Regions from separate parts of the Pseudomonas migulae genome, predicted to be linked through region 2. Evidence: predicted binding sites of a transcription regulator. Region 2 holds the regulator's gene; the other holds the start of a gene.
The links. Region 2 encodes sigma-54, which starts transcription at its own class of promoters, with help from an activator protein. Its sites were predicted from a motif close to ANTGGCATNNANNTTGCTNT; they were not measured.

Region 1: the regulator sigma-54 is predicted to act here: its motif matches at 9,982-10,001, upstream of flgB (flagellar basal body rod protein FlgB).

The regions. Positions count from the first base shown of each region.
Region 1 is NZ_JALJWR010000001.1:2,336,010-2,351,246, reverse strand. It holds gene J2Y86_RS10785 (tetratricopeptide repeat-containing response regulator) at 1-1,410, shown strand, start outside; gene J2Y86_RS10780 (sensor histidine kinase) at 1,407-2,099, shown strand; gene J2Y86_RS10775 (glutamine synthetase family protein) at 2,402-3,643, shown strand; gene J2Y86_RS10770 (MFS transporter) at 3,714-5,084, shown strand; gene J2Y86_RS10765 (flagellar brake protein) at 5,149-5,895, opposite strand; gene J2Y86_RS10760 (flagella synthesis protein FlgN) at 5,988-6,455, opposite strand; gene flgM (flagellar biosynthesis anti-sigma factor FlgM) at 6,504-6,830, opposite strand; gene flgA (flagellar basal body P-ring formation chaperone FlgA) at 6,995-7,756, opposite strand; gene J2Y86_RS10745 (chemotaxis protein CheV) at 7,838-8,770, shown strand; gene cheR (protein-glutamate O-methyltransferase CheR) at 8,817-9,644, shown strand; gene flgB (flagellar basal body rod protein FlgB) at 10,044-10,451, shown strand; gene flgC (flagellar basal body rod protein FlgC) at 10,455-10,898, shown strand; gene flgD (flagellar hook assembly protein FlgD) at 10,914-11,648, shown strand; gene flgE (flagellar hook protein FlgE) at 11,681-13,000, shown strand; gene J2Y86_RS10715 (ribonucleoside-diphosphate reductase subunit alpha) at 13,293-15,237, opposite strand, start outside.
Region 2 is NZ_JALJWR010000001.1:4,829,134-4,844,370, reverse strand. It holds gene lptC (LPS export ABC transporter periplasmic protein LptC) at 1-320, shown strand, start outside; gene lptA (lipopolysaccharide transport periplasmic protein LptA) at 307-855, shown strand; gene lptB (LPS export ABC transporter ATP-binding protein) at 855-1,580, shown strand; gene J2Y86_RS22160 (RNA polymerase factor sigma-54) at 1,765-3,258, shown strand; gene hpf (ribosome hibernation-promoting factor, HPF/YfiA family) at 3,333-3,641, shown strand; gene ptsN (PTS IIA-like nitrogen regulatory protein PtsN) at 3,654-4,118, shown strand; gene rapZ (RNase adapter RapZ) at 4,121-4,978, shown strand; gene J2Y86_RS22140 (HPr family phosphocarrier protein) at 4,994-5,269, shown strand; gene J2Y86_RS22135 (ZIP family metal transporter) at 5,440-6,333, opposite strand; gene J2Y86_RS22130 (superoxide dismutase) at 6,364-6,975, opposite strand; gene J2Y86_RS22125 (hypothetical protein) at 6,977-7,408, opposite strand; gene J2Y86_RS22120 (class II fumarate hydratase) at 7,436-8,812, opposite strand; gene J2Y86_RS22115 (FagA protein) at 8,793-9,200, opposite strand; gene pmbA (metalloprotease PmbA) at 9,446-10,792, opposite strand; gene yjgA (ribosome biogenesis factor YjgA) at 10,901-11,425, shown strand; gene tldD (metalloprotease TldD) at 11,486-12,928, opposite strand; gene J2Y86_RS22095 (carbon-nitrogen hydrolase family protein) at 12,941-13,795, opposite strand; gene J2Y86_RS22090 (YhdP family protein) at 13,961-15,237, opposite strand, start outside.

The DNA of each region.
Region 1 (15,237 bases), 2.5 Mb from region 2:
AAGAACGGTCAGCAGGTGCTCGAAGACCTGATGGTCGAAAAGCTGATCAGCCATGAAGCCGTGTTTGTCATGGTCACTGCCGAGACCAGCCAGGCGATGGTACTCAGCGCCCTGGAGCATGAACCCGATGCGTACCTGACCAAACCGTTCAACCGCTCGGGCCTGGCTCAGCGCCTGGAGCGTCTGGAGCAGCGCAAGACCTTGCTCAAGCCGATCCTGCAGGCGCTCGATCGCGGCAAGCCGGTCGAAGTGCTCAATGCCTGCATCGCCCTGTGCAAACAGGACATCCGCTATTCGCCGCTGTGCCTGCGCTACCGCGCCGATGCCCTGCGTGACTTGAATCAGAATGAGGCGCTGGAGCGTCTCTACGACGGCATCATTGCCGATCGGCCATTGCCGTGGGCGTTTGCCGGGCTGGGCCAGTTGCTGTTCAAGCGCGGTCAGGTCAGTCAGGCCAAGGGCGTCTACGAAAAAGCCCTGAAAGTATTCCCGATGATGCCGGCGCTGTACGACGGCATGGCCGATGTACTGGTTGCCGAAGGCGACACCAAGGCAGCGCAGCAGGTATTGGAGGAGGCGATTCGCTTGTCGCCGCTGGCCGTGCGCCGCCAGGCGTTGCTGGGCAAGTTGGCGATGGCCAACGAAGATTTCGACACGGCGTCCAAGGCTTATCGACAGGCGGTCAGCCAAGGCGCCCAGTCACGCTTCAAGGATGCTGAAAGTAACCTCGGCCTGGCCCATGCCTTGATCAGCAAGGGCAGCGAAAAAGGCCTGGATACCCGCACGCGGCTGGAGATCAACACCACGCTGAGTGCCGTGGCCAAGGAAAACCCATCCGACCCTGGCCTGCAGATTCGTGCGCGGCTGATGAAGGCCACCAGCCTGTTGCTCAACGATGCCGAAACCGCGGAAAAGCTCACCGAGCAAGCCATGCTGCGCCTGGATGGCATGGAGCAGTTCATGAGTGCCGAAGCGGCGCTGTTGGTGGCCAAGCAGTTGCAAATGCTCGGTCAGGCCGATGCCGGCGCCTCGATGTTGAAAAACTGCGTGGAAATCTACGGCGACGATCCGACCGTGATGAAAAACATCGCCAAACTGACCGACGACCCGACCATCCTCAACTCCGGCAACGATGCGGCGGAACTCAACCGTCAAGGCGTGCGGGTGTACAAGACCGGCAACCTGGTGGAGGCGCGGGCGGCGTTCCGCAAAGCCCTGGCGATGCAACCGAAAAACATCAGTATCGCGCTGAACATGGCGCAGTCGCTGCTGCACGGCACCGACACCAGCGTGGCGTCGGCGGAACTCGAAGAATGTCGGGCCTGCCTGAAAACGGTCGGCCTGATGCCCGACACCGACGCGCGGTATGCGCGTTACCAGAAACTGAAAATCAAGGCGTTCGGCGCATGACCCAAAACGACCCGGCACTGGATTTCTCCACGGTGATCGCTTCCACCGTGCATGACATGAAGAACTCGCTGGCGATGTTGATGCAGGCCCACAGCCAATGGCTGGCGCGCCTGCCCGACCCGACGCGACACACCCCGGAGCAGGGCGTGATCGAATTCGAGTTCGCCCACCTCAACGGCATGCTCGTGCAGTTGCTGGGGCTGTACAAGCTCGGCGTCAATCAGATGCCGTTGCAACCGGCTTATCACGAACTCGATGATTTCATCGAAGCGCAGCTGGCCTGTCACCAGGACGTGTTCGCCAGCCGCGGCATCATGGCGACCTACGAAGTGGACCCGCTGAGCCCGCTGGGTTTCTTCGACCGGGAGCTGATTGCGTCGGTACTGGGCAATTGCATCAACAACGCGATCCGTTATGCCCGGCATGCGGTGTTGATCAGCGTCAGCGATGAGGCCGGGCAACTGGTGCTAACGATCAACGATGATGGCGACGGATACCCGACGGAAATGATCGAGCGTCAGGCCGATTACGTGCAGGGCATCAACCACAGCAGCGGCAGCACCGGCCTGGGGTTGTATTTCGCCGGGCGGATTGCCGCGTTGCATCAGCGCAACGGCATCGGCGGACGCACCGAAATCAGCAATGGCGGCCCGTTGGGCGGCGGCGTGTTCAGCCTTTATCTGCCCTGAGCGCAAAAATCCTGTGGGAGCTGGCTTGCCAGCGATGGGGCCTTTGGATTCTGCGTCGATCTTCTGGACGCCATCGCTGGCAAGCCAGCTCCCACAGAGAGCGAGGTTATTTGTCAGTTGAGTGCTTGATATTCCGAACAGGCGGAGCCTATTTTGTACGGTCGCCGTTCGCGGCTTGCACAACAACAAAGGATTGCGTCATGACAACCGATGGCCAGCGTTCACTCGCGCAGCGACTGACGGGCATTGATGAGATTGAATGTGTTACGCCGGACCTGAATGGCGTGCCCCGTGGCAAGGTCATGACGGCCGAGGGGTTTCTCGAAGGACGGCGGTTGCAGATGGCGCGGGGTGTGCTGCTGCAATGCATCATGGGCGGATATCCGCCAGCGCGTTTTTACGGCAGCGATGACGGCGACCTGGCGCTGGTGCCCGATCCCGCGCAGATTCACCGCTTGCCCTGGAGCAAGCAACCACGTGCCTTCGCCATTTGCGATGCCGACGAGCTGACCGGCCAGAGCTCGAATCTGTCGACCCGTGGCCAACTCAAGGCGGTGATCGCACGTTATGCGGCACTTGGCCTGGCGCCCGTGGTAGCGACCGAACTGGAGTTCTTTGTCTTCGCGCCCAATACCGACCCGACGCAACCGTTCCAGCCGCCGCTGGGCCTGGACGGTCGGCGCGAGGATGGCCATTCGGCGTTCAGCGTCAGCTCCAACAACGGCTTGCGCCCGTTCTTCAGTGAAGTCTACGAATGCATGGCGGCACTCGGTTTGCCGCGCGATACGTTCATGCACGAGATGGGCGTCAGCCAGTTCGAGATCAATCTGCTGCACGGCGATCCGCTGCTGCTGGCCGACCAGACGTTCCTATTCAAGCATCTGCTCAAGGAAGTCGCGCTCAAGCACGGCCTGACTGTGGTCTGCATGGCCAAGCCGCTGGCGCACACGCCGGGCAGTTCGATGCATATTCACCAAAGCATCGTCGAGATCGGCAGCGGGCGGAACGTGTTCAGCGACGAGGCCGGTGAACCGACCGCGACCTTCCGTCACTTCATCGGCGGCCAGCAGGCGGGCATGGCGGATTTCACCGCGTTGTTTGCGCCGAACGTAAATTCCTATCAGCGCTTGTGCCATCCGTTCGCATCACCCAACAATGCCTGCTGGTCCCACGACAATCGTGCGGCCGGTTTACGGATTCCGGCCAGTTCGCCGGCCGCTCGTCGGGTCGAGAACCGCTTGCCGGGGGCGGATGCAAATCCGTACCTGGCGATCGCCGCGAGCCTGGCAGCGGGGCTGTACGGTATTGAACACGCGCTGGAGCCGAGCGCAGCGATCCAGGGTGAGTTCGAGGTGCCGGATAATCTTTCGTTACCGTGTACCTTGCATGCCGCCCTCGAACGTCTGAAACGTAGCCAATTGGCGAAGGAACTGTTCGGCAAGGAGTTCATCGAAGGCTACGTCGCTTCGAAGACCCTGGAGTTGACCAGCTTCTTTGATGAAATTACCCCCTGGGAGCGCCGTGTCCTGGCCGCCCAGGCCTGACGAACCTTCGTCTTCGGGCTATCTTTGCGGATAGCCCGTTTCTCACCGCAAGGAGCCGCTCGGAACGCCGATGCGCCAAATCTGGAAACCCTTTCGAGCGCTGTATTTTGCCTCGCTGATGATGTTGATCGGCTCGGGCTTGCTGAGTACTTACCTGGGCTTGCGCCTGGCGGCCGACCATGTCGACAGCCTGTGGGTCGGTGCGCTGATGGCGGCCAACTATTTTGGCCTGGTGCTGGGGGGCAAGATCGGTCACCGGTTGATTGCCCGGGTCGGGCACATCCGTGCCTATTCGGCCTGCGCCGGGATCGTCGGGGCGGCGGTGCTGGGCCATGGCCTGGTGGACTGGCTGCCTGCCTGGATCTTTTTGCGGGTCATCGTCGGCCTCGGCATGATGTGCCAGTACATGGTCATCGAAAGCTGGCTCAATGAGCAGGCCGAAGCCTCGCAACGCGGAACGGTGTTCAGCGGTTACATGATCGCGTCCTATCTGGGTCTGGTGTTGGGGCAATTGATTCTGGTCATGCACCCGGCGCTCGGTCTGGAGCTGTTGATGCTGGTCGCCCTGTGCTTTGCCCTGTGCCTGGTGCCGGTGGCCCTGACGCGGCGGATTCACCCGGCGCCTCTGCACCCGGCGCCGATGGAACCGCGGTTCTTCATCAAGCGCGTACCGCAGTCGTTGAGTACGGTGCTGGGGGCAGGGCTGATCATTGGTTCGTTCTACGGTCTGGCGCCGCTGTATGCCTCGCAGCAAGGGTTGTCCACGGAGCAGGTCGGTCTGTTCATGGGTAGCTGCATTTTTGCCGGCCTGCTGGTGCAGTGGCCGTTGGGCTGGCTGTCCGACCGTTATGACAGGGCGCTGTTGATCCGCTGCTTTGCGCTTTTCCTCGCCGTTGCCGCCTTGCCGTTGGCGATCATGAAACAAGTGCCGCTGGAGGTGCTGTTTATCGCCGGCTTCCTCTGTGCTTTGGTGAAGTTTTGCCTGTATCCATTGGCGGTGGCGTTCTCCAACGACCACGTCGAGGGCGATCGCCGGGTGTCGCTGACGGCGATGCTGCTGGTGACCTACGGTGTCGGCGCCAGTATCGGGCCGCTGGTCGCCGGGGTGCTGATGAAGATGTTCGGCAGCCAGATGCTCTACGCCTTCTTCAGTTTCTTCGCGTTGGTGCTGGTGTGGCGAATCCGTCCGAAAGCGGTGACCAACCTGCACCAGGTGGACGACGCGCCGCTGCATCACGTCGCCATGCCGGACAGTATGTCGAGTTCGCCGCTGGTGGCGTGCCTTGACCCGCGTGTCGATGAACAAGTGGTGCAGGACCAGATGCAGAGCCCGGTCAATCCTGAGCCGAGCCCTGAACCAGAGACCGAGACAGAAACCCCTCGCTCTCCGGAAGACCCGGACACGGGTCGTGAGCAAAGCTTCACCGAGGCCAGGCCTTAAAACCCGGGCATAAAAAAACGGGCAGTCACCGCAAGGGACTGCCCGTTTTTCATGCCGCTTCGAATTACATGTCGTCTTTGTCGAAGCGTCGCGCTTCGCGCTGAAGCTGATAGACGAACCGCTCGACCTGACGCTGCACCAGGCCGCTCATGTTATGAAAGCGGATGCCGGCGAAGGTGGTGGAGATTCTTTCTTCGAAATGCAGATAACGCAGTTCGACCGGTGCCGTCATCTTGCCAAAGGGCAGGGCGGCGGAGAAACGGTCGTAGACCTGGCCCAGTTGCAGGCTGCCGGTGATGTCACCCTCGAAGCGCAACTTGCAGCCGGTGGCGGAAATGTCCAGCAGCTTGCCGCTGATCGGTGCCTTGAGCTTTTCACCGTCCAGTTCGACGCTGACCAGCTGGGCCAGCTTCAATGCCGCACGAAATGCATTGCGGCGCTGGTGATAGACCACTTCATCCGGCAGCGGGCCGCGATAGCAGCGACTGTCGCCGGATTCGTCGATGGTCAACTGGCCGTTGCTTTCCCAGGCAATGCGTACGCCTTCGTGAAAGCCTTCGACCTTGAACGGTTCGCCGGCCAGGAGGAAACGCTCACCGTCACGCGGGATCATTTCGTCGAGCGCCATGGTGCGGCCTTCGCGGTCCACGTCCACCAGATAGCTCTGGAAACGCTGGGTGCGCTCATGGAACGTGATGATCAGTGGATCATGGCTTTCTTGCAGTTGGCGCAGGTTGCCGGAGATTTCCAAAGGCGTGGTAAGCACCTTGGGTGGCTGCGGGGCATCTTCCGCGGTTAAGGCATTGGACACGGTTCATCAATCTCCAGACAAAATATGACTACGGCTGGCCAGTATATTGCCAGCATGTTGCGAGTCTTGATAGGGCGTGGTCATTGGAAGGCTCAAGCCTGACTGAGCGGGCGTGGCTTCGCAAGCTTGGCGGTTGATCCGCGGGCATCATAAAGGGCTGGCGGTTCGCCGCCGGTGAGGATTTTCAGCTGGTTGGCCGTGGCGGCCTGCTGGACCAGGATCGACTGGCCATTATTGGCGTTCGCCGCCTGGCATTGAGCCAGAAGGTCGGTCAGCACATCGCTCTGCGCCAGCAACTCTTCGCCGATGCTCGAATGGCTGGCCAGTTGCTCCAGACCGTTGCGATTGAGCGGCAGATTGAGGCTGGCGAGGATTTCACTGCGCTTGCGGCCATGCTGTTCGAGCAGAATGATCAATGCCTGTTTCTGCGCCAGAATTTCTTCGAGCAGTGGCATGTCACGACCGTGCAAGGCGAGGGACTCGGTTTGCAGTAACTCCAGCAAATGTTGCGCTGGAGCAAAGTCGTCGGTGATCAGTTGCAGTAAATTAGTGTCGTGCATGGCTGGCCTTGGGTTTTAAGCGTCCAAAAGCCTGGCGCGGGCCGTAGCCTAGCGCTGGGCTTCGAAGTTGAGCAGTTTGCTGGCTACACGGTTGCTGTCGACTTTGTAGCTGCCATCGGCAATCGCTGCTTTCAACTCGGCCACGCGGGCTTTGTCGACGGCAGGCTGATCGCGCAGCTTGTCAGTGACCTGTTGCAACTGTTGAGCCTCATTGCTGAGGTGTACCGATTCCCCGCTTTTGACGGTACTGGCCTGTTCGGCCGGGGTATTCAGCGGCGCGGATTTGCCGGCTTCGGCGGTTTCCTTGGCAACGCTGGTACGTGTACTGCCCGTAAGTGACGAGGAACTGTTCAAACGGCTGAAATCGATGACCATGGTAAAAAACCTCTGAGTATTTGGACGCTTGCCATGTTTTCGGCTCTCCCTGTGAAAACTTTAGACCCATTTATCAATGAGCCTGCATGCGCCAGCACTTCTCCTGCATGCGGCACAGTTTAGGGAACAGCCTCGGGCAACGCCACTTCTTCAGGAAAGGGTGCCTACATAGACACTTCCACCTGACCCGGCGCGGTGACCTGCGCCTTGATGACCCGCTTGGAGTTGAGGTTTTTCACGCGAATCTGTTCGCTCATGCCGCCGTTGGACATTGCTTCGCCGGGCATTCGCACGCTGAGCGTACCACTGCGGGCGGTAATGACCACCTGATCGCCCTTGCGAATGACTTCTGCCTGTTCGAGGTGGACGAGGGTAATCACCTGATCCGTGACCATTGGTCGGGTAAGTCGTTGGCCGATCGCCTGGTCGAGGGTCGTCAGGTAACCCTGGTTGATCAGGCTGACATCGCGTTCGCGCAGCAGCACGTCAGCGGGCTCGACAATGTCGGCGCGGCGCAGCGGGCGAGCAGTGGTCACGACGTCGCGAAACAGGCGGACTTGAGCGGGTACGAACACCGTCCAGGGGGAGGTTCCCTCGCAGCGAACCTTGACCGTGACCCGGCCCAGCGGCTTGGCCGGGCTCTCGAGACTGGCTGTCAATTCCTTGTCGCACATGGGCATGCGCAGTCGCGGATCGAGCTGGTTGACCTGGATTTCGTAGCGACCTTCCGTTTGACTGGTAGCCAGATAGTCTTCTACGGTGAATTCAAGAAAGCCCTGGGTGACGCCGATAAGCATGTCAGGCAAGGTAACCGCGTCAGCAAGGGCAGGGCTGCCAGCGTTGAACAGGCAAACAGCCGACATTGCACAGAGCAGTCTGCGAAAAGGCGATGTCAGGTGTCGGAAAAATGTCGGTTCTGTGTTCATAAGAGTTAAAAAGCAAGCGCCGTGCCGTTTAGTGATGAATGTGCGTCGCAACACACTTAGCGTTGGTGTAGGAGTCTGGGCATGGCTGGTGTAATGGATTCGGTAAACCAGCGCACGCAACTGGTAGGGCAGAATCGTCTGGAGCTGTTGCTGTTCCGTCTCGACGGCCAGCAGCTGTATGGGATCAACGTTTTCAAGGTTCGCGAGGTGCTGCAATGCCCCAAGCTGACCCTGATGCCCAAGTCCAATCCTGTCGTGTGCGGTGTGGCAAATATCCGGGGGGCGACCATTCCGATCCTTGATCTGGCAATGGCGACCGGTTCCGGAGCGCTTAAAGATCAAAGCAATCCCTTCGTGATCATCACGGAGTACAACACCAAGACCCAGGGTTTCCTGGTGCGCTCGGTCGAACGCATCGTCAACATGAACTGGGAAGAGATTCATCCGCCTCCCAAGGGCACAGGACGCGATCATTACCTGACGGCTGTGACTCGGGTCGACAATCAGTTAGTCGAAATCATCGACGTCGAGAAGGTCCTGGCGGAAGTGGCGCCGACACCGGAAGCGATTTCCGTCGGTGTGGTCGATGTCGAGACCCAGCACAAGGCACTGTCGCTGCGGGTACTGACGGTCGATGACTCGTCGGTGGCGCGCAAGCAAGTCACGCGTTGCCTGCAGACGGTCGGTGTCGAAGTGGTGGCGTTGAACGACGGACGGCAAGCGCTGGATTACCTGCGCAAGCTGGTCGACGAGGGCAAGAAGCCGGAAGAAGAGTTCCTGATGATGATTTCCGACATCGAGATGCCGGAAATGGACGGGTACACCCTGACGGCCGAAATCCGCAACGACCCTCGCATGCAAAAGCTTCATATCATCCTGCATACTTCGTTGTCGGGTGTGTTCAATCAGGCGATGGTCAAGAAAGTCGGTGCCGATGACTTCCTGGCCAAATTCCGTCCTGATGACCTGGCATCCCGGGTAGTCGACCGGATCAAAGCAGCAGATATCAGCTAGGGGCCTTCTGCCCCTGGCGGTCAATACGATTTAAGAGGCGGCATCATTGTCTACGGGTAATTTGGATTTCGAACAGTTCCGGGTCTTCCTGGAAAAAGCCTGTGGCATTTTGCTCGGTGAAAACAAGCAGTACCTGGTCTCGAGCCGTCTCAACAAACTGATGGAGCAGCAAGGCATCAAGTCCCTGGGTGAGCTGGTCCAGCGCATCCAGACCCAGCCGCGCAGCGGTTTGCGCGAGATGGTGGTGGATGCCATGACGACCAACGAAACCCTGTGGTTTCGTGACACCTATCCGTTTGAAGTCTTGAAGAACAAGGTGCTGCCCGAAGCAATCAAGGCAGCTCCCGGCCAGCGTCTGCGGATCTGGTCGGCGGCGTGCTCGTCGGGGCAGGAACCGTATTCGCTGTCGATGTCCATCGACGAGTTCGAGCGGGTCAACATGGGCCAGTTGAAGATGGGCGTGCAGATCGTCGCCACTGATTTGTCCGGCACCATGCTGACCAACTGCAAGACCGGCGAGTACGACAGCCTGGCTATCGGTCGCGGTCTGTCGCCCGAGCGCCTGCAGCGTTACTTCGACCCGAAAGGGCCGGGGCGCTGGGCGATCAAGGCGCCGATCAAGAGCCGGGTGGAGTTTCGCTCGTTCAACCTGCTGGACAGCTACGCGAGCCTCGGCAAGTTCGACATCGTGTTCTGCCGCAACGTACTGATCTACTTCTCCGCCGAGGTGAAGAAAGACATCCTGTTGCGCATCCACAGCACGTTGAAGCCGGGCGGTTATCTGTTCCTTGGCGCGTCCGAAGCGCTGAACGGATTGCCGGACCATTACCAGATGGTCCAGTGCAGCCCGGGGATCATTTACCAGGCGAAGTGATTTGTTGGCAGCATCAAAAAACGGGAGTCCTCAGGGGCTCCCGTTTTTTTTGCCTGATGATTTCTCAAACCCGCCACCGATCCCCTGTAGGAGTGAGCTCTGTGGCGAGGGGATTTATCCCCGTTGGGCTGCGAAGCGGCCCCGGCATTTCTAAGTTAAACCGTTACGACTGCTGCGCAGCCGAGCGGGGATAAATCCCCTCACCACAGGGTCAGGTGGTGTTCTCCGGAGCGTGTGAAGCGGCAGAAAAGCGGCAGACGGCGGAAACCCGTTGCCGCTTTTCTGGCATTGCCGCCTTGCCCCTGCCCGCAAAGCCCCGGTTTACGGGCTTTTCTGAATTGGCACGCTGCTTGCTATGTTCATCGTACGAAAAATCAGGTCACCCGAAGGTTTCCCGACATGAGCATCAGCTTCGATAAAGCGCTCGGTATCCACGAACAGGCCCTGGGCTTCCGCGCCCAGCGTGCCGAAGTCCTGGCCAACAACATCGCCAACGCCGACACCCCGAACTACAAGGCTCGGGATCTGGACTTCTCGAAAGTGCTCGCCGAGCAAAGCGAGAAAACCAAGAACGGCACTTTCGCCTTGAACATGACCAACAACCGTCATATCGAAGCGCAAGGCCTGGGCAATGGCGACGAGTCGCTGATGTATCGCACGCCGATGCAACCGTCGATCGACCAGAACACCGTGGACGCCCAGCTGGAACAGTCGAACTACGCGGAAAACGCGGTCAACTTCCAGGCGAGCTTCACCCTGCTCAACAGCAAATTCAAAGGGCTGATATCCGCCCTGCGTGGAGAGTAAGTCATGTCTCTAGCCAGTGTTTTCAATATCGCCGGTAGCGGCATGAGTGCCCAGACCACTCGCCTCAACACCGTCGCCAGTAACATCGCCAACGCCGAAACCGTCTCGTCGAGCATCGACCAGACCTACCGCGCTCGTCACCCGGTGTTCGCCACCATGTTCCAGGGGGGCCAGAGCGGCGGCAGCGATTCGCTGTTCCAGAGCCAGGACGCCGCGGGCCAGGGCGTACAAGTGCTGGGCGTGGTCGAAGACCAGAGCAATCTTGAAGCGCGCTACGAACCGAACCATCCGGCGGCCGATGCCAAGGGCTACGTCTACTACCCGAACGTCAACGTGGTGGAAGAAATGGCTGACATGATTTCCGCGAGCCGTTCGTTCCAGACCAACGCCGAAATGATGAACACCGCCAAAACAATGATGCAGAAGGTCCTGACCCTCGGTCAGTGATAAGGGGCGACTCAGATGAGTGTTACCGATACCACCAGCGGCCTTAGCCTCAAAGACATCCTGGCCAACTCTTCGATCAAGACCAACACCACTCCCGATGGCCTGGCGTCCGCGACGAACAGTGCCACCGGCAAGAAGGCCCTGGGCAAGGACGCGTTCCTGCAACTGCTGGTGACACAGCTGAAGAACCAGAACCCGCTGGAGCCGCAGGACAACGGCGAGTTCGTTGCCCAGTTGGCGCAGTTCAGCAGCCTGGAAGGCATTACCACGCTCAATGACACCGTGGGCGGCCTGGCGACCAACCTGGCGGGCAGCTTGAGCTCGTCCCAGGCGTTGCAGGCGTCGTCGCTGGTGGGCCGTTCGGTCATCGCGCCGGGCGACAAGGCGGTGGTCGACACCTCCAAGAGCTTCACCGGCACAGTCGCCGTGCCTTCGGCGGCCGATCCGGTCAAGGTCAAGATCACCGATGCCGATGGCAAGGTGATCCGCACCATCGACCTGGGCAGCCAGAAAGCCGGCAACGCCAGCTTCATCTGGGACGGCAAGAACGATGCCGGCGAAGTGGCCAAGGCGGGTACGTACACCTTCGGCGCCACGGCGACTTACGACAGCAAGGCGACTTCGCTGGTCACCTACCTGCCGGCCACCGTTACCAGCGTGACCATCAGCCAGACCGGCGGTGAGTTGATGCTCAATCTGGCCGGGCTGGGCAGCGTTGCCCTGTCCAAAGTACAAACCATTGGTATGTAAGAGCCGACTAACCCGGCACAAAGGAGTGGAATATGTCTTTCAATATCGGCCTTAGCGGTCTCTATGCAGCCAACAAACAACTGGACGTGACCGGCAACAACATCGCCAACGTCGCGACCACCGGTTTCAAATCGTCCCGTGCGGAATTCGAAGACGTTTACTCGGCCACCAAGCTGGGTTCGGGCAGCAAAGTCATCGGTAACGGTGTGCGCCTGGCCAACGTTTCGCAGCAGTTCACCCAGGGTGACGTCAACAACACCGGCAACGTGCTGGACATGGGCATCAACGGTTCCGGCTTCTTCGTGCTGAACGACAACGGTTCTCTGTCCTACACCCGTGCCGGTACGTTCAAGGTCGACAAGGACGGTTACGTCACCAACAGCGATGGCTCTGCGCGTCTGCAGGGGTATGGCGTGGATGCCAATGGCAAGATCATCAATGGCGTGTTGACTGACCTGCGCATCGACACGTCGAACCTGGCGCCAAAAAACACCTCCACGGTGTCGTCGACGATCAACCTGAACTCCACCGCACCGGTTATCGATCAGGTTGCCACCCCGTTCGACCCGACCAAAGAAGCCTCCTTCACCAAGCAGTTCAGTACCAAGATCTATGACACTCAGGGTAACGAGCACATCATGGATCAATTCATGGTGAAGACGGGCGCGAACACCTGGAAAACCTACACCCTGATTGATGGTCGCAACCCGAATGGCACCGACCCTAGTCCTACCGCGGTTCCGCTGAACCTGCCGGTCGCTTCGACCATGGTGTTCGATACCTCGGGCAATCTGGTTTCGGTCACCACACCGGCCGTTCCGACGCCGATCGTCAGCCCTGACCTGACGGTCACCGGCTGGATTCCCGGTACCGTAAAGAATGGCGTGTGGACACCGAACGGCGCTACCTCGGGTGTCGTTACAATCTCCATGGCCAAAACCTCGCAGTACAACGCCGACACCGCGCGTTCGATTCCTTCGCAGAACGGTTACGCCACCGGCCAGATCACCAACCTGACCATCGACAGCAGCGGTGTGATGCTGGCCAACTTCAGCAACAGCCAGACCAAGGCCATCGGCCAGATCTCGCTCGCCAGCTTCACCAACGAGCAAGGTCTGCAGCCAGTGGGCGGCACCAGCTGGAAAGAAACCTTCGCGTCGGGTATCCCGGGCTACGATGCGCCGAACACCGGCACCTTGGGCGAGATCCACTCCAACTCCCTGGAAGAGTCCAACGTCAACCTGACCAGCGAACTGGTCGACCTGATCAAGGCGCAGAGCAACTACCAGGCGAACGCCAAGACCATCTCGACTCAAAGCACCATCATGCAGACCATCATTCAGATGACCTGATGCTGGTTGGTTGATTGCTGCAAAAAGAACCCCTCGAAAGAGGGGTTTTTTTATGGGCGGGATTTTTCTCTGGGGCTTGGGTTGTTTGTGCCGGCCCTTTCGCGGGCAAGCCTCGCTCCTGCAGGATATGCGTCGTTCAGATGAACAGCGCGATCCCGTAGGAGCGAGGCTTGCCCGCGAAGGCGTCAGACCAGTCACCACATTCCTCCAGGCAAAAGAAAACCCCCGATCAATCCAGAGGACCGATCGGGGGTTATCCAGGTAAGCGCCTTTCAGCGCCTACCGGCTCGGCTTATTGGCAAGCTTCGCAATCCGGCTCGTCGATGGCGCAAGCCTTCGGCACTGGAGCAGGGCCGGCTGGCGCTGCCAGGACCGAATCTTCACCGTGGTTGCCACCGCTGGAAACAGCGTTCAGCTTGCCGGTGTTGATGGTCGACTTCTCGGTGCTGGTCGCGGCCAGGGCACGGAGGTAGTAAGTGGTTTTCAGACCACGGTACCAGGCCATGCGGTAGGTCACGTCCAGCTTCTTGCCCGAGGCGCCAGCGATGTACAGGTTCAGCGACTGAGCCTGGTCGATCCACTTCTGGCGACGGCTTGCTGCGTCGACGATCCACTTGGTGTCCACTTCGAAGGCAGTCGCGTAGAGCTCTTTGAGTTCTTGCGGGATGCGCTCGATCTGCTGCACCGAACCGTCGTAGTACTTCAGGTCGTTGATCATGACCGAGTCCCACAGACCGCGAGCCTTCAGGTCGCGTACCAGGTACGGGTTGATCACGGTGAATTCGCCCGACAGGTTCGATTTCACATAGAGGTTCTGGTAGGTCGGTTCGATCGACTGCGAGACGCCAGTGATGTTGGCGATGGTCGCGGTCGGCGCGATGGCCATGATGTTGGAGTTACGAATGCCTTTCTGTACACGGGCGCGAACCGGTGCCCAGTCCAGGGATTCGTTCAGGTCAACGTCGATGTACTTCTGGCCACGCTGCTCGATCAGGATCTGTTGCGAATCCAGCGGCAGGATGCCTTTGGACCACAGCGAACCCTGGAACGTTTCGTAGGCGCCGCGCTCGTCGGCCAGGTCGCAGGAAGCCTGGATCGCGTAGTAGCTGACCGCTTCCATCGACTTGTCGGCGAACTCGACGGCAGCGTCGGAACCGTAAGGAATGTGCTGCAGGTACAGCGCGTCCTGGAAGCCCATGATGCCCAGACCGACCGGACGGTGCTTGAAGTTGGAGTTCTTCGCTTGTGGCACCGAGTAGTAGTTGATGTCGATCACGTTATCGAGCATGCGGACTGCGGTGTTCACGGTGCGTTCCAGCTTGGCGGTGTCCAGCTTGCCGTTGACGATGTGGTTCGGCAGGTTGATCGAGCCCAGGTTGCAAACGGCGATCTCGTCCTTGTTGGTGTTCAAGGTGATCTCGGTGCACAGGTTCGAGCTGTGGACCACGCCGACGTGCTGCTGCGGGCTGCGCAGGTTGCACGGGTCTTTGAAGGTCAGCCATGGGTGGCCGGTTTCAAACAGCATGGACAGCATTTTGCGCCACAGGTCTTTGGCCTGGATGGTCTTGAACAGCTTGACCTTGCCCGGGTACTCGGTGAGGGCTTCGTAGTACTCGTAACGCTCTTCGAAGGCCTTGCCGGTCAGGTCGTGCAGGTCTGGAACTTCAGACGGCGAGAACAGGGTCCACTTGCCGTCATCGAAGACGCGCTTCATGAACAGGTCAGGGATCCAGTTGGCAGTGTTCATGTCGTGGGTACGACGACGATCATCACCGGTGTTCTTGCGGAGTTCGATGAACTCCTCGATGTCCATGTGCCAGGTTTCCAGGTAGGCGCAGACAGCGCCTTTGCGCTTGCCACCCTGGTTAACGGCAACGGCGGTGTCGTTCACCACTTTCAGGAACGGCACGACGCCCTGGGATTTGCCGTTGGTGCCCTTGATGTACGAACCCAGCGCACGAACCGGCGTCCAGTCGTTGCCCAGGCCGCCTGCGAATTTCGACAACATGGCGTTGTCGTGGATTGCGTGGTAGATGCCCGACAGGTCATCCGGCACGGTGGTCAGGTAGCAGCTCGACAGCTGTGGACGCAGGGTACCGGCGTTGAACAGGGTCGGCGTCGAGGACATGTAGTCGAAGGACGACAACAGGTTGTAGAACTCGATCGCACGGTCTTCTTTCTGCTTCTCTTCGATCGCCAGGCCCATGGCCACGCGCATGAAGAAGATTTGCGGCAGT
Region 2 (15,237 bases):
ATCCGGACCTGAACCTGTTCCGCGGCACCCAGTTCCCCTGGCACGTCCAGAGCGAGCACGGCGAAGTCAATCCGGATGGCACCCAGGTCGAGCTGATCGACTCGGTGCGCATCACGCGTTTCGACGAGAAAAACCGCAAGACCCTGATTACCACCACCCGCATGACAGTGTTCCCGCAGCAGCAATATGCGCAGACCGATCAACCCGTTAGAATCGACGGCGCTGGTGGTGTCTCGACTGGCAAGGGAATGAAAGCGTATTTGAAAGAAAGCAGGATACACCTGCTATCGAACGTAAGAGGACAGTATGAGGCTCGTTAAAACTCTCCCTATTTTGCTCGGTCTGGGCGCAGCACTGGGAAGCGTGAGCGCCTGGGCTCTGCCGAACGATCAACAGCAGCCTATCCGCATCCAGGCCGACGATGCCCAACTGGACGACAAGAATGGCATTGCCACCTATAAAGGTGACGTGATCATCACCCAGGGCTCGATGATCGTTAAAGGCAATACTGTGACCATGACCCGCACCGCTGCCGGCGACATCGACGTGGTGACTTCGGTGGGCAACCTCGCCTATTTCGAACAACTGCAAACGGCGGGCGACACCAAGCCGGTTCAGGGCTGGGGTGTGACCATCCAGTATCACGCTTCGCAAGACCGCGTCGTGCTGATCGATCGCGCCAAAGTTGTCGATAAAGACGGTAACGTCACTCAAGGCGAGAAAATCGTCTACGACACCAACAAAAAACTCGCCAGCGCCGGCCGTGCCACAGGCACCAACGTGACCGAGTCGCGTCCGCGCATCGACATGGTGATCCAGCCGAAAAAGAAAACCGAAGAGCAAAAGGCCCCTTAATGGCAACTCTGAAAGCTCAGCATCTGGCCAAGAGCTACAAGAGCCGCCAGGTCGTGCGCGACGTCAGCCTGTCCATCGACAGCGGTCAGATCGTCGGCCTGCTTGGTCCGAACGGCGCCGGCAAGACCACATGCTTCTACATGATCGTCGGGCTTGTCCAGGCTGATCAGGGGCGCGTCCTGATCGACGATCTGGACGTCAGCCACCAGCCGATGCACGGTCGTGCGAAGGCGGGTATCGGCTATCTTCCGCAAGAAGCGTCGATCTTCCGCAAACTCTCGGTCGCCGATAACATCATGGCCATCCTCGAGACGCGCAAGGAACTCGACAAGGCCGATCGTCGCAAAGAGCTGGAAAGCCTGCTGCAGGAATTCCACATCAGCCACATCCGGGACAACCTCGGCATGAGCCTGTCCGGTGGTGAACGCCGCCGCGTGGAAATCGCCCGCGCTCTGGCGACCAACCCGAAATTCATCCTCCTCGACGAACCCTTCGCCGGTGTGGACCCGATTTCCGTGGGCGACATCAAGCAGATCATCTACCACCTCAAGGCCAAGGGCATTGGCGTGCTGATCACTGACCACAACGTCCGTGAAACACTGGACATCTGCGAAACCGCCTACATCGTCAACGATGGCCAGCTGATCGCCGAAGGTGACTCTGCCACCATCCTGGCCAACGACCTGGTCAAGGAAGTGTATCTGGGCCACGAGTTCCGCCTGTAAGCGCTGAGGTGTCTGGCTGGTTGTCCGAGCGCTCGCCGCGATAAAAAATCAATACTTTTTTATTGTTACAGCGCTCTAGGCAAACGCTGCAGTTTCGGGCATATAATTTGCTTATGTTTGGCGCTTCGGCGCCCTGTAGTGGATGGCGCATGTGCGCCGGCGAATAAGGTGTTAAGCCCCTGCCATGAAACCATCGCTAGTCTTGAGAATGGGCCAGCAGCTGACGATGACACCGCAGCTGCAACAGGCCATCCGCCTGCTCCAATTGTCGACCCTGGACCTGCAACAGGAAATCCAGGAAGCCCTGGAGTCCAATCCGATGCTCGAACGCCAGGAAGAAGGCGACGACTTCGATAACGCCGACCCCTTGGCCGACAAAGCCGAACAGCAACCCAACGCCGATGTTTCGGAACCCTCCTACCAGGAAACCGCCCCGACGGTGGACAACCTCGACGAGGGCGACTGGAACGAGCGCATTCCCAACGAACTGCCCGTCGACACTGCCTGGGAAGACGTCTATCAGACCAGCGCCAGCAGCCTGCCGAGCAACGATGACGACGAGTGGGATTTCACCACCCGCACATCGGCCGGTGAAAGCCTGCAGAGCCATCTGCTGTGGCAACTGAACCTGGCGCCGATGTCCGACACCGATCGCCTGATCGCCGTGACCCTGATCGATTGCATCAACAATCAGGGCTACCTGGACGAAACCCTCGAGGAAATCCTCGAAGCCTTCGACCCGGAACTCGACATCGAACTGGACGAGATCGAAGCCGTCCTGCACCGCATCCAGCAGTTCGAACCGGCCGGCATCGGCGCCCGCAACCTCGGTGAATGCCTGCTGCTGCAATTGCGCCAGCTGCCCGCCAAGACACCCTGGCTGGCCGAGGCCAAGCGCCTGGTCACCGACTATATCGATTTGCTCGGCAGCCGCGACTACAGCCAGCTGATGCGCCGCATGAAGCTCAAGGAAGATGAACTGCGCCAGGTCATTGAACTGGTCCAGAGCCTCAACCCGCGTCCTGGCTCGCAGATCGAGTCCAGTGAAGCCGAATACGTCGTTCCCGACGTGATCGTGCGCAAGGACAACGAGCGCTGGCTGGTAGAACTGAACCAGGAATCGGTACCGCGGCTGCGGGTCAACGCCCAGTACGCCGGTTTTGTGCGCCGCGCCGACACCAGCGCCGACAACACCTTCATGCGCAATCAGCTACAAGAAGCCCGCTGGTTCATCAAGAGCCTGCAGAGCCGTAACGAAACGCTGATGAAAGTTGCCACCCAGATCGTCGAGCATCAACGCGGTTTTCTGGAATACGGCGACGAAGCGATGAAACCGCTGGTACTGCATGACATCGCTGAAGCGGTGGGCATGCACGAATCGACGATTTCCCGGGTGACCACGCAAAAATTCATGCATACCCCTCGGGGCATATATGAGCTGAAATACTTTTTCTCCAGCCATGTCAGCACCTCCGAAGGCGGCGAATGCTCGTCCACGGCGATCCGCGCGATCATCAAAAAACTGGTTGCGGCGGAAAATCAGAAAAAGCCGTTGAGTGACAGCAAGATCGCTGGTTTACTGGAGGCACAAGGCATTCAGGTGGCTCGCCGCACCGTCGCCAAGTACCGCGAATCCCTCGGGATCGCGCCTTCGAGCGAACGCAAGCGGTTGATGTAGAGCCACGCCACAGCGTTCCAGTGGTAGATCATCTGATCTACCGCTTTATGCACTGGCAACGAAGGAGAAGCTGTATGCAAGTCAACATCAGTGGACACCAACTGGAAGTGACCGAACCTCTTCGCACCTACATCGGCGAAAAACTCGAACGATTAGAACGGCATTTCGACAAGATCACCAACGTGCAGGTCACGATGACGGTCGAGAAGCTGAAGCAGAAAATCGAAGCCACGCTGCATATTCCCGGCAATGAAGTGGTCGCAAACGCGGAACATACCGATATGTACGCGGCGATCGACGCGCTGACCGACAAGCTGGATAAACAACTCAAAAAGCATAAGGAAAAGACCCAGAGCCTCCTCCAGGGCGCGACCGGTCGTTAACACTCCCAACCCATGATCCGACTTGAAAGCATCCTGACCCCCGGCCGTTCCCTCGTGAACGTGCCGGGCGGCAGCAAAAAGAAAGCCCTCGAGCAAATTGCCAACCTTATCCATAAAGAAGTGCCGGATCTGGAGATGCAAGATGTCTTCGAGGCTTTGATTGCCCGTGAAAAACTGGGCTCGACCGGTTTTGGTAACGGCATCGCCATCCCCCACTGCCGCCTGAAAGGCTGCACCTCGCCGATCAGTGCCTTGATGCACCTGGATGCTCCCATCGATTTCGACGCCATCGACGGCGCCCCGGTTGACCTGCTGTTCGTTCTGCTGGTCCCGGAAGCCGCTACCGATGCGCACCTTGAATTGCTCCGCCAGATCGCAAGCATGCTTGATCGCAAGGAAGTCCGTGATCGCCTGCGCAGCGCCCCGAGCAATGAAGCCTTGTATCAGGTTGTCCTGGACGAGCAAAACGGGCACTAATCATGCGCTTGATCATCGTCAGTGGCCGCTCCGGCTCAGGTAAAAGTACCGCGCTCGATGTTCTCGAGGACAACGGCTATTACTGCATCGACAACCTGCCCGCCGGGTTGCTGCCGGAACTGGCCGAACGTGCGTTGATTCATACTGAGCTGGCGCAGCCGCTGGTTGCCGTCTCCATCGACGCGCGCAACCTGCCGAGCCATCTGAGCCGATTTCCGGAACTGCTCGCAGAAGTCCGCAGCCGGCATATCCAGTGCGATGTCCTGTACCTGGACGCCGACGAAGAAACATTGCTCAAACGTTTTTCGGAAACCCGCCGTCGCCACCCGCTGAGCAGCGCCAATCGCTCGCTGGCCGAGGCGATCAACGATGAAACCAACCTTCTCGGGCCGATTGCCGACCTCGCCGATCTGAAGGTCAACACCACCAATCTGAACCTGTATCAGCTGCGCGACACCATCAAGTTGCGCCTGCTGAACCAGCCGGAACCCGGCACTGCGTTTTTGGTGGAGTCTTTTGGATTCAAGCGGGGCATGCCGGTGGACGCCGACCTGGTGTTCGACGTGCGCTGCCTGCCGAACCCCTATTGGAAGCCGGAACTGCGCGAGCAGTCCGGGCTTGATCAGCCGGTTGCCGAGTACCTGGCGGCCCAGCCGGACGTCGAGGAGATGTTCCAGGACATTTCCACGTACCTGCTCAAATGGCTGCCCCGCTTTGCCGCCAGCAACCGTGCTTATGTCACCATTGCCATTGGCTGTACCGGCGGGCATCACCGCTCCGTCTACCTGACCGAACGTCTGGGTCAGGTCCTGCAAAAATCCCTGAAGAATGTCCAGGTCCGCCACCGCGACCTCAGCTAAAGGATTCACATCGCGATGCCTGCTCTGGAAATCGAAATCATCAACAAGTTGGGCCTGCATGCCCGCGCATCCGCGAAATTTGTCGGAGTCGCCGGTCAATTCAAGGATTGCACGATAAGGGTAGGACGCACGCCGGAATCCACGGTCGACGGTAAAAGCATCATGGCCATGATGATGCTGGCCGCCGGCAAGGGCACCAAAATCCATTTGAGTACGGAAGGCGAGCAGGAACAGGAAGCGCTGGACGCGCTGGTGGCGTTGATCAATAACTACTTCGACGAAGGCGAATAACACCGCAACCCGATGGGCTTTTTGTGGCGAGGGGGCTTGCCTCCGTTCGGCTGCGCAGCAGTCGTGATGTCAGTGAATGCAGTGTGTCTGTCGTACATCGGTAGCATGTTTCAGGGCCGTTTCGCGACCCAACGGGAGCAAGCCCCCTCGCCACAAAAGCTCTACACCGCTCAAGCGAGCGCGGTATCCATCACCATCATCAAACAAAACCCGATCAGCAGCCCAAGGCTGGCCAGCTTGTCGTGACCATGGCGGCGCGACTCGGGGATGACTTCATGCGTGACCACCAACAGCATCGCCCCGGCCGCCAGCGCCAATCCCAAAGGCAACAGCAACTCGGCCAGGCTCACCAGCCAGGCGCACAACAGTGCGAAGACCGGCTCGACCAACCCTGACGCCGCACCGATCAGGAACGCCTTGACCCGCGACATCCCTGCCCCGGCCAGCACCAACGCAATGACCAGGCCTTCCGGTACATCCTGCAAGGCAATGCCCATGGCCAGACTGTCAGCGTCGGGCATGCCGCCGCCGGCCGAGACGCCGACCGCCATGCCTTCAGGAATGTTGTGGGCGATGATGGCAAACACGAACAACCAGATCCGTGGCGGAATCACCGGCCGCTCCAGTGTCCCGACGAGCATCTCCGGTGAAGCGCCGGAGACCTTTCGATCCACCAGAAACAGCCCGAACGCCCCCAGCATGATGCCGAAACTGATCAGGCCGCTGGCCGCCCAAGGCGTCAGCCCCAGGCTTTCAGCCGCAGCGATACCCGGAACGATCAACGAAAACGCTGTCGCCGCGAGCATCACCCCGGCACCGAAGCCGAGCAGCGTATCGCTGACCGCCTGAGGCATGCGCCGGATCACCAGCACCGGCACCGCGCCCAAGGCGGTACCCAACGCGCAGATCGCACCGCCCTGTAAGGCGCGTAGCAGTTTCGGTTCAAGATCCAGCCACGCCAGGCCCTGGGCGACCAATAAGCTCATACCCGCCAGCAGTAACAGCGACCCCAATGCGTAACGAAACATCCGCCCACTTCCGATCGCCAGTGTTTCAGTGCCCATAGTCCGCCCAGGATTGTTTTTATAGAAGACTTAAACCAGTGCAGCCTGATAGCGCGCAGCGACTTCAGGCCAATTGATTACGTTGTAAAACGCGTTGATGTATTCCGGGCGACGGTTTTGATATTGCAGGTAATAGGCGTGCTCCCACACGTCCAGGCCGAGGATGGGCGTATTGCCGTTCATCAACGGGCTGTCCTGGTTGCCGCTGCTTTCCACGACCAGGGTCTTTTGCGGGGTCACACTCAGCCAGGCCCAGCCGCTGCCGAAACGGGTCAGCGCGGCTTTGGTGAACGCGTCCTTGAAACGGTCGAGGCCACCCAGTTGCTCATCGATTGCCTTGGCCAGCTCGCCGTCCGGCTGACCGCCGCCGTTGGGCACCATGACTTCCCAGAACAGCGAATGGTTGGCATGACCCCCACCCTGGTTGATCACCGCCGCGCGGAGTTTTTCCGGGAGTTGCTGGACGGCAGCCACCAGTTTTTCCACCGGCCACTCGGCAAACTCGGTGCCTTCGACGGCCGCGTTCAGATTGTTGATGTAGGTCTGGTGATGCTTGGTGTAGTGGATTTCCATGGTCTGCGCATCGATGTGCGGTTCCAGGGCATCGTAGGCGTACGGCAAGGCAGGCAAGCTAAAAGCCATTTCAATGGACTCCTTGATGTAAAGGCGCAGCGGGCGACGCGGCATCGATGTGCAGCAAACGATGAGTACGCGGGTATTCGCCGTGCTCGCTGATGAAATTCAGCAGTTCGACGTAGGTTTTGCTGCTCTGACGCAGTGCGGCTTCGCGTAATGCGGGCGCCAGCCGCGGGTCCTGCATGGTCTGCAATAGCCGCTGGTGGATGGCGCACAGGTATTCGGCGCTCTCCTCCGGCTGGTTCAGACGCAAATGCAGGTCCGCCAGGTTGTGGTGGGAAATCACGCAGGCCGCTACCGCTTCGTCGGCATCCGCCCAGCGCTCGAACAACACCTGGGCCAGGGCCAATGCCTGCAGGTAAGCCTCGCGGGCATCCACTAGCTCGCCCAGCATGAAACAGCGGTTTGCCCTTTCGATCGTGCGTTTCCAGTGCTCCATGGTGAGCCTCCAAAGCGGTTGCGGTAATTACACGCCGCCTGCAGTGAGCTTTTCCGGATTGAGCAACTCTTCCAGTTGGCTACGGGTCAGGTCGGTGTGTTCCAGAGCGACATCGATCACCGGCCGGCCTTGCTGATAAGCCTTCTTGGCGATTTCAGCGGCTTTCTGGTAACCAATGATCGGGTTGAGTGCAGTGACCAGAATCGGGTTGCGCGACAGCGCTTCCTTGAGCCGGGCTTCGTTGACCTTGAAGCTGGCGATGGCCTTTTCACCCAGCAGGTGGCTGGCGTTGGCCAGCAACTCAATGCTGCTCAGCAGGTTCTGGGCGATGATCGGCAGCATCACGTTCAGCTCGAAGTTGCCCGACTGGCCTGCGATGGTGATGACGGTGTCATTGCCGATCACTTGGGCGGCGACCATCGCGGTGGATTCCGGGATCACCGGGTTGACCTTGCCGGGCATGATCGACGAACCCGGCTGCAAGGCTTCGAGTTCGATTTCGCCGAGGCCGGCCAGCGGGCCGGAGTTCATCCAGCGCAGGTCGTTGGCGATTTTCATCAGCGAAACAGCGGTGGTTTTCAGCTGCCCGGAGACCGCAACGGCAGTGTCCTGGGAGCCGATCAGCGCGAACAGATCGGTGCCCGGCTTGAACTGCACCTGAGTCAGCGTGCTCAACTGTTGACTGAAACGCGCGGCGAACTCGGGATGCGCATTGATGCCGGTGCCCACCGCCGTGCCGCCCTGCGCCAGGGATTGCAGGCTCGGCAGCAGATCCTGCAGATGACCGATGTTGGCCTTTAGCTGCTGCGCCCAACCGTTGAGCACCTGGCTCATGCGTACCGGCATCGCGTCCATCAAGTGCGTGCGACCGGTCTTGACGTGATGGTGAACCTCTTCAGCCTTGTGCTCGATCACTTGCACCAGACGCACCAGCGCCGGCAGCAGTTGCTCATGCAACGCCAGTGCAGCGCTGACGTGGATGGTGGTCGGGATGATGTCATTGCTGCTCTGGCCGCAATTGACGTGATCGTTGGGGTTCACCGGCTCACCAAGCAGACGGCTGGCCAGGGTCGCGATCACTTCGTTGGCGTTCATGTTGGAACTGGTGCCGGAACCGGTCTGGAAAATATCCACCGGGAAGTGCTGCATGAAGTCGCCCTGCAGCAAGCCCAGTGCCGCGTCGACGATGGCTTTGCCCTGGGATTCGCTGATCTGCTTGAGTTCGACGTTGGCTCGGGCAGCGGCGGCCTTGGCCAGGATCAGTGCGCGGATGAACTGCATCGGCATTGGCTTGCCGCTGATCGGGAAGTTATTCACCGCACGCTGGGTCTGTGCGCCGTAAAGCGCGTCCACCGGGACCTGAAGCTCGCCCATGCTGTCGCGCTCAATACGAGTCTTGTTCATCAGAAAATCCTTGCACCAGTTCAGTAAGAGGAATCGAGGGCTGCAACTCGCAGGTCGCCAGTTGCCAGGTGTAGCTTTGCCAGCGCTTGAGGCGGCACTTGCAGAGGGAGAGGCGTTCGAGTTCGCGCAGCGGGCGCCACGCCTGATCCAGGCAATAAGTCCGCCAGTGCCAGGGCAGTGCGACATCGGCGGCGGTGTCGAGCAGCAAGCGGAAGGAAGTTTCGGCGATGGTCCAGGGTGAGGTCGCCGTGCAGCACGCGAGATACCGGCCTTCGGCGAGGTAATGCTCAATCAGGCGAGGCTCGTCGGGATCCATCGCGCAACGGATCTGGCGACTCATCCAGCGCCAGTTTTCGAGGTACGGCTGCTCGTGCAAGGCAGAACTCATGATCCGGGCTCATTCGGTAATGAGATTCATTATTATATGATAATGAGAACCAAAACAAGTCTGGCGGCACACTGAAGTCATTGTGGGAGCGGGCTAGCTCGCGAAGAGGCCATCACATTCAACATCAACGTTGACTGATACGCCGCCTTCGCGAGCAAGCCCGCTCCCACACTGGGACGGTGCATGGCGCATAAAAAAGGCGCGCAACCCAATGGGCGGCGCGCCTTTTGTGTAGCGGAGAGGGTTTAGCTGCCCGCCACCGTCATCCGCTCGATCAACACCGAACCCGTGCGAATGTTGCTGCGCAGTTCGAGATCATTACCCACCGCAACGATCTGCTTGAACATGTCGCGCATGTTGCCGGCGATAGTGACCTCCTGAACCGCGAACTGGATCTCGCCGTTCTCGACCCAATAGCCCGCCGCACCGCGAGAGTAATCGCCGGTGACCATGTTCAGGCCCTGGCCCATCAGCTCGGTGACCAGCAAGCCACGGCCCATGCGCCGCAGCAACGCGGCCTGATCTTCATCGCCGTGGGTAACGAACAGGTTGTGCACGCCGCCGGCGTTGGCGGTGCTCGGCATGCCGAGTTTGCGACCGGAATAGGTGCCGAGGATATAGGACACCAACTCACCCTTTTCGACGAACGGTTTGGCGTAAGTGGCCAAACCATCGCCATCGAACGCCGAACTGCCCATGGCGCGCATCAGGTGCGGACGCTCATCGATGGTCAACCATTCCGGGAACAACTTCTGCCCGAGCGTGCCTTCGAGGAACGACGATTTGCGATACAGGCTGCCGCCGGAAACCGCCGAGAGGAAGCTGCCGAACAAACCACCGGCCAGTTCCGCGGAGAACAGCACCGGCACTTCACAGGTCGGCACCGGACGCGCGCCCAGACGGCTCGCTGCACGTTGCGCAGCACGCTGGCCGATGCTCACCGGATCAGCCAGCAGTTTGCCCTGGCGGTTCACGTCATACCAGTAATCACGCTGCATCTGGCCATCGGCCTCGGCGATCATCACGCAGCTCAGGCTGTGACGGGTCGACGCGTAACCACCGATGAAACCGTGACTGTTGCCGTAGACGCGGCAGCCCTGGTGAGTGCTGAGGGTGGTGCCGTCGGCGTTCTTGATCCGGCTGTCGGTGGCAAACGCTGCCGCCTCACAGCTCAGGGCCATCTCGATGGCTTGCTCCGGTGTGATGTCCCATTGGTGGAACAGGTCGAAATCCTGCAGATCCTTGGCCATCAGCGCCGCATCCGCCAGACCGGCGGCTTCGTCTTCGGAGGTGTGCTTGGCGATGGCCAGTGCCGCAGCGACGGTTTCGCGAATCGCCTCCGGGCCACTGGCCGAGGTGCTGGCCGAGCCCTTGCGCTGACCAACATACAAGGTGATGCCAAAGCCCTGATCGCGGTTGAATTCGACAGTTTCGACTTCGCGCTGACGCACGGAAGTGGACAGCCCCTGCTCCAGGGACACCGCCACTTCACAGGCACTGGCGCCCTGGCGCTTGGCTTCAGCGATGATCTGCTCGACTTGTTCCTGCAGTGCCGGCAACGCTTGTGGGCCGACGCTTTCAACTGCACTCATGCTGTTCTCCACTCAAATTCTGCTTTCGGTAAAGGCCTTCGAGCGACCGGGCCGGACAAGCGGCCCCCGACTGGTTATCATGGCGGCGTTTCTTTGCGGACGGCCACCATGGTTGATTCTTACGACGACTCCCTCGATACGGGAGAAAAAAGCAAATCCCAGGTTAAACGCGAGCTGCATGCTCTGGTTGACCTCGGCGAGCGCCTTACAACGCTCAAGCCTGACCTGCTGGCAAAACTGCCGTTGACCGACGCTATGCGCCGGGCCCTGGCCGATGCGCCCAAGCACACCGCGAATATCGCGCGTAAACGGCACCTTATGTTCATCGGCAAACTGATGCGCGATCAGGACACTGACGCCATTCTGACGTTGCTCGATCAACTCGATGCCTCCACCCGGCAGTACAACGAACGTTTCCATGGCCTGGAACGCTGGCGCGATCGCTTGATCGCGGGCGACGATGCAGTCCTGGAGAAGTTCGTGCTCGACTACCCGGAGGCTGATCGTCAGCAATTGCGCTCCCTGATCCGTCAGGCCCAGCACGAACTGGCGACCAACAAGCCACCGGCATCGAGCCGTAAAATCTTCAAGTACATCCGTGAGCTGGACGAGACTCAACGCGGTCTGCGTTAAGTCCCTTCCGGGGTGAGCCGCCAAGCGGCTCACCCGAAGCTTCACTTTTTCAAAAGCCACTTATGCGCCTGTGCCACCCACAGTGATCGCATCGATTTTCAGCGTTGGCTGGCCGACACCCACCGGCACCGACTGCCCGTCCTTACCGCACGTGCCAACGCCGCTGTCCAGCGACAGATCGTTACCGACCATCGACACCTTGCTCATGGCTTCCGGCCCGTTGCCGATCAATGTCGCGCCTTTGACCGGCGCCGTAATCTTGCCGTCCTCGATCAGGTACGCCTCGCTGGTGGAGAACACGAATTTGCCGCTGGTGATGTCCACCTGACCGCCGCCGAGGTTGGCGCAGTAGATGCCGCGTTTCACCGACGCAATGATTTCCGCCGGATCGCTTTCGCCCGCCAGCATGTAAGTGTTGGTCATGCGCGGCATTGGCAGGTGCGCGTAGGATTCGCGACGACCATTGCCTGTGCGGGCCACGCCCATCAGGCGCGCATTGAGCTTGTCTTGCATGTAGCCTTTGAGTACGCCGTTTTCGATCAGCGTGGTGCACTCGGTCGGGGTGCCTTCGTCGTCGACGCTCAGCGAGCCACGGCGACCGGCCAGCGTGCCGTCATCGACGATGGTGCAGAGTTTGGACGCAACCATTTCGCCCATGCGACCGCTGTAGGCGGAGCTGCCCTTGCGGTTGAAATCGCCTTCCAGACCGTGGCCGACCGCTTCGTGCAGCAGCACACCGGACCAGCCCGATCCCAATACCACCGGCAACGTACCGGCCGGCGCCGGAATGGCCTCAAGGTTGACCAGCGCCTGACGCAACGCCTCTCGGGCATAGCTCATGGCGCGGTCTTCGGCGAGGAAATAGCGGTAATCGGTACGACCGCCGCCGCCATGACCGCCGCGCTCACGGCGACCGTTCTGCTCAACGATCACGCTGACATTGAAACGCACCAACGGCCGCACATCCGCCGCCAGGCTGCCGTCGGTCGAAGCTACAAGAATGCGCTCCCAGACACCGGCCATGCTCACGGTGACTTGCTGGATACGCGGATCGAGGGCGCGCGTGGCGACGTCGATACGCTTGAGCAGGTCGACTTTCTCGGCGCGGGTCAGCACTTCCAATGGGTTATCCGGCCCGTACAGCTGGGCGACATCCTGAGTGGTGAACGCCTGCACCGTGCCGTTCTGCCCGGCGCGGGAGATCGAACGAGCAGCACGCGCCGCCGCGCCCAGGGCTTCCAGAGTGATTGCATTGCTGTAGGCGAAACCGGTTTTCTCACCCGATTGCGCGCGCACGCCAACGCCCTGGTCGAGGTTGAAGCTGCCTTCCTTGACGATTCCGTCTTCCAGCGCCCACGACTCGGAAATCTGCCCCTGGAAATACAGGTCGGCGGCATCGATGCCCGGGCCGGCCAGATCGCCGAGCACACCTTGCAGGCTCTCGATGGTGACGCCGCCGGGCGCCAGGAGGTGTTCACTGACTGAGGACAACAACTCGCGCATATGCTTTACGCCTTAAATTCGTCGTTCTGAGGCAGGTCGCTGTGCGCCCTGCGAGAAAAAGCGCCGGTGACTGGACACCGGCATCCGCGCCCGGATGGACGCCTGTTCGCTGCTATCGCGTTCGGCCAGCAGCACGGCCTCGCCTTGATCCTGTTGCGCGAGCACGCGCCCCCACGGGTCGATGATCGCGGCATGACCGAAGGTCTCTCGCGGTCCCGGATGCGTTCCACCCTGGGCCGCCGCGAGCACATAACACTGGGTCTCGATGGCCCGCGCACGGATCAGCACATCCCAATGCGCCGCGCCGGTGACGGCGGTAAAGGCCGACGGCGCTGTAATCAATTCTGCACCGGCAGCCCGCAGTTCGCTGTACAGCTCCGGGAAGCGCAGGTCATAACACACCGTCAGGCCGACCCGACCGACGGGCGTGTCGGCGACCACCACGCCACTGCCATAAGCATAGTCATCGGATTCACGATAACGTCCGCGGTTGTCCGCCACGTCTACGTCGAACAAATGCAGTTTGTCGTAGCGCGCCACCGTCTCGCCCTGATCATTGAACAGCAGCGAGCAGGCATGCACTTTCGCCGTCGGCTGATCCACCGGCGGCAACGGCAACGTGCCGGCTACTATCCATAACTTGAGGTCGCGGGCGGTCTGTTTCAACCATGGCAGGATCGGACCTTCGCCCAACGCCTCGGCGCGGCCGATGTCAGCGATATCACGACGGCCCATTGCAGCGAAGTTTTCCGGCAGTACAGCCAGCTTCGCGCCACCGGCGGCCGCTTGCTCGAGCAGCCGACGGGCCTGGGCCAGATTGGCCAGCACATCGCTCTGGCTGACCATTTGAATCACCGCTAACGACATGGCCTTACCCTTATCTGGAATCAACACATACCTGTAGGAGCGAGGCTTGCCCGCGAACCGACGCACCGCGGTGTGTCAGGAACGACGCCTTCGCGGGCAAGCCTCGCTCCTACAGGGGAAACGTCGCTACGGCCATGCTACTCCATCGGTTCGAAGGATGGCTTTTCAAAAAGGTTTGTCGAAGGTGATTTTCGGCTCTTTCCATGGGCCTTTGACCGTGTACTTCACGCTGGCGAAACGCGCCACGCGGTCACCGATCAGCTTGTCGATCAGGAACAACGCGCCGCCGATGGCCGGTGCGCCGACGATCAGCGCCGCAATCGGCAGGTTGTTGGTCACCGGCAAGGTCACCAGCAGCTTCGCATCGACCTGATCACCCACCAGATCCAGCGTGCCATTGAGTTCCAGATTGCTCGAAGGACCGGTCAGCACGATCGGTTCGCGGGTCACGTAGACCCCGTTGGTCGCCACCAGCAGGCCCTTGACCCGGTCGTAACTCAGGCCCTTGCCGAACAGGTCGGAGAAGTCCAGACGCAGGCGCCTGCCGATGGAGTTGAAGTTGAGCAGGCCAAACACGCGCAACGCCTGGGCGCCGCCCTCGACTTCAACGAACTGGCCTTTATTCAGCGACGCATCGAGTGTGCCGGAGAAACGCTTGGTGGCCAGCCAGGCCGGCGAACCTGGCCAGCGACCGTCGACATCCATATGAAATTCTTCACTGGTGACACTGGGCGCAAAGCCCCAGCCTTTCAATACATCCGCAAGGTTCTTGCCGCTGACCCGACCCTTGTACCAACTGGTGGAAGCACCGGGCGCACCTTCCCAGCCACCGTTGCCCTGCAACAGAATGCCCTTGAGGCCCAGGTCCAGCGCATTGAGCGCGATGCCTTTGGCGGTCGGACGTACTTTCAGCGACCAGCCTCCGACCAGATCCTGCCCCTGGAACAGTTGATTGATGGTGATATCCAGCGCCGGGATTTTTGTCGGATCCACGGTGGCCAACGGATCCGGCGAATTTTCATCGGCCAGGACCGTCGGGTCCGGCGCAGGCAGACGTACGTACTGCAGATTGATCGCAATCGGCGCGGCTTTCGCGTCAGGGATAGCGGCGGCGCCCTTGACCTGTTTACTGTCGAGCTGCAAGGCCCACGCCGCCGGTTTACGGTTCAACTGCACCGAAGCCTGATCGAGGGTGGTACCGATGCCGCTGAGCTTGCCGACCTTGAAGTCCGCGCTGTTGAGCAGTTGCTTGGCGCTGCCGCCCGGATCCTGGCCAGCATACTTGTCCACCAGGTCTTTCCACGGGCCGACATCCAGCTCCGACAGCACCCCGCGCACCCGCAGGCCTTTGGCACCGGGCAACACGGCTTCGCCGTCACCGAGGAACAATTCGCCGCGACCGTCGGCAAAATTGCCGGGCGGTGCTGCAAACGTGAAACTCG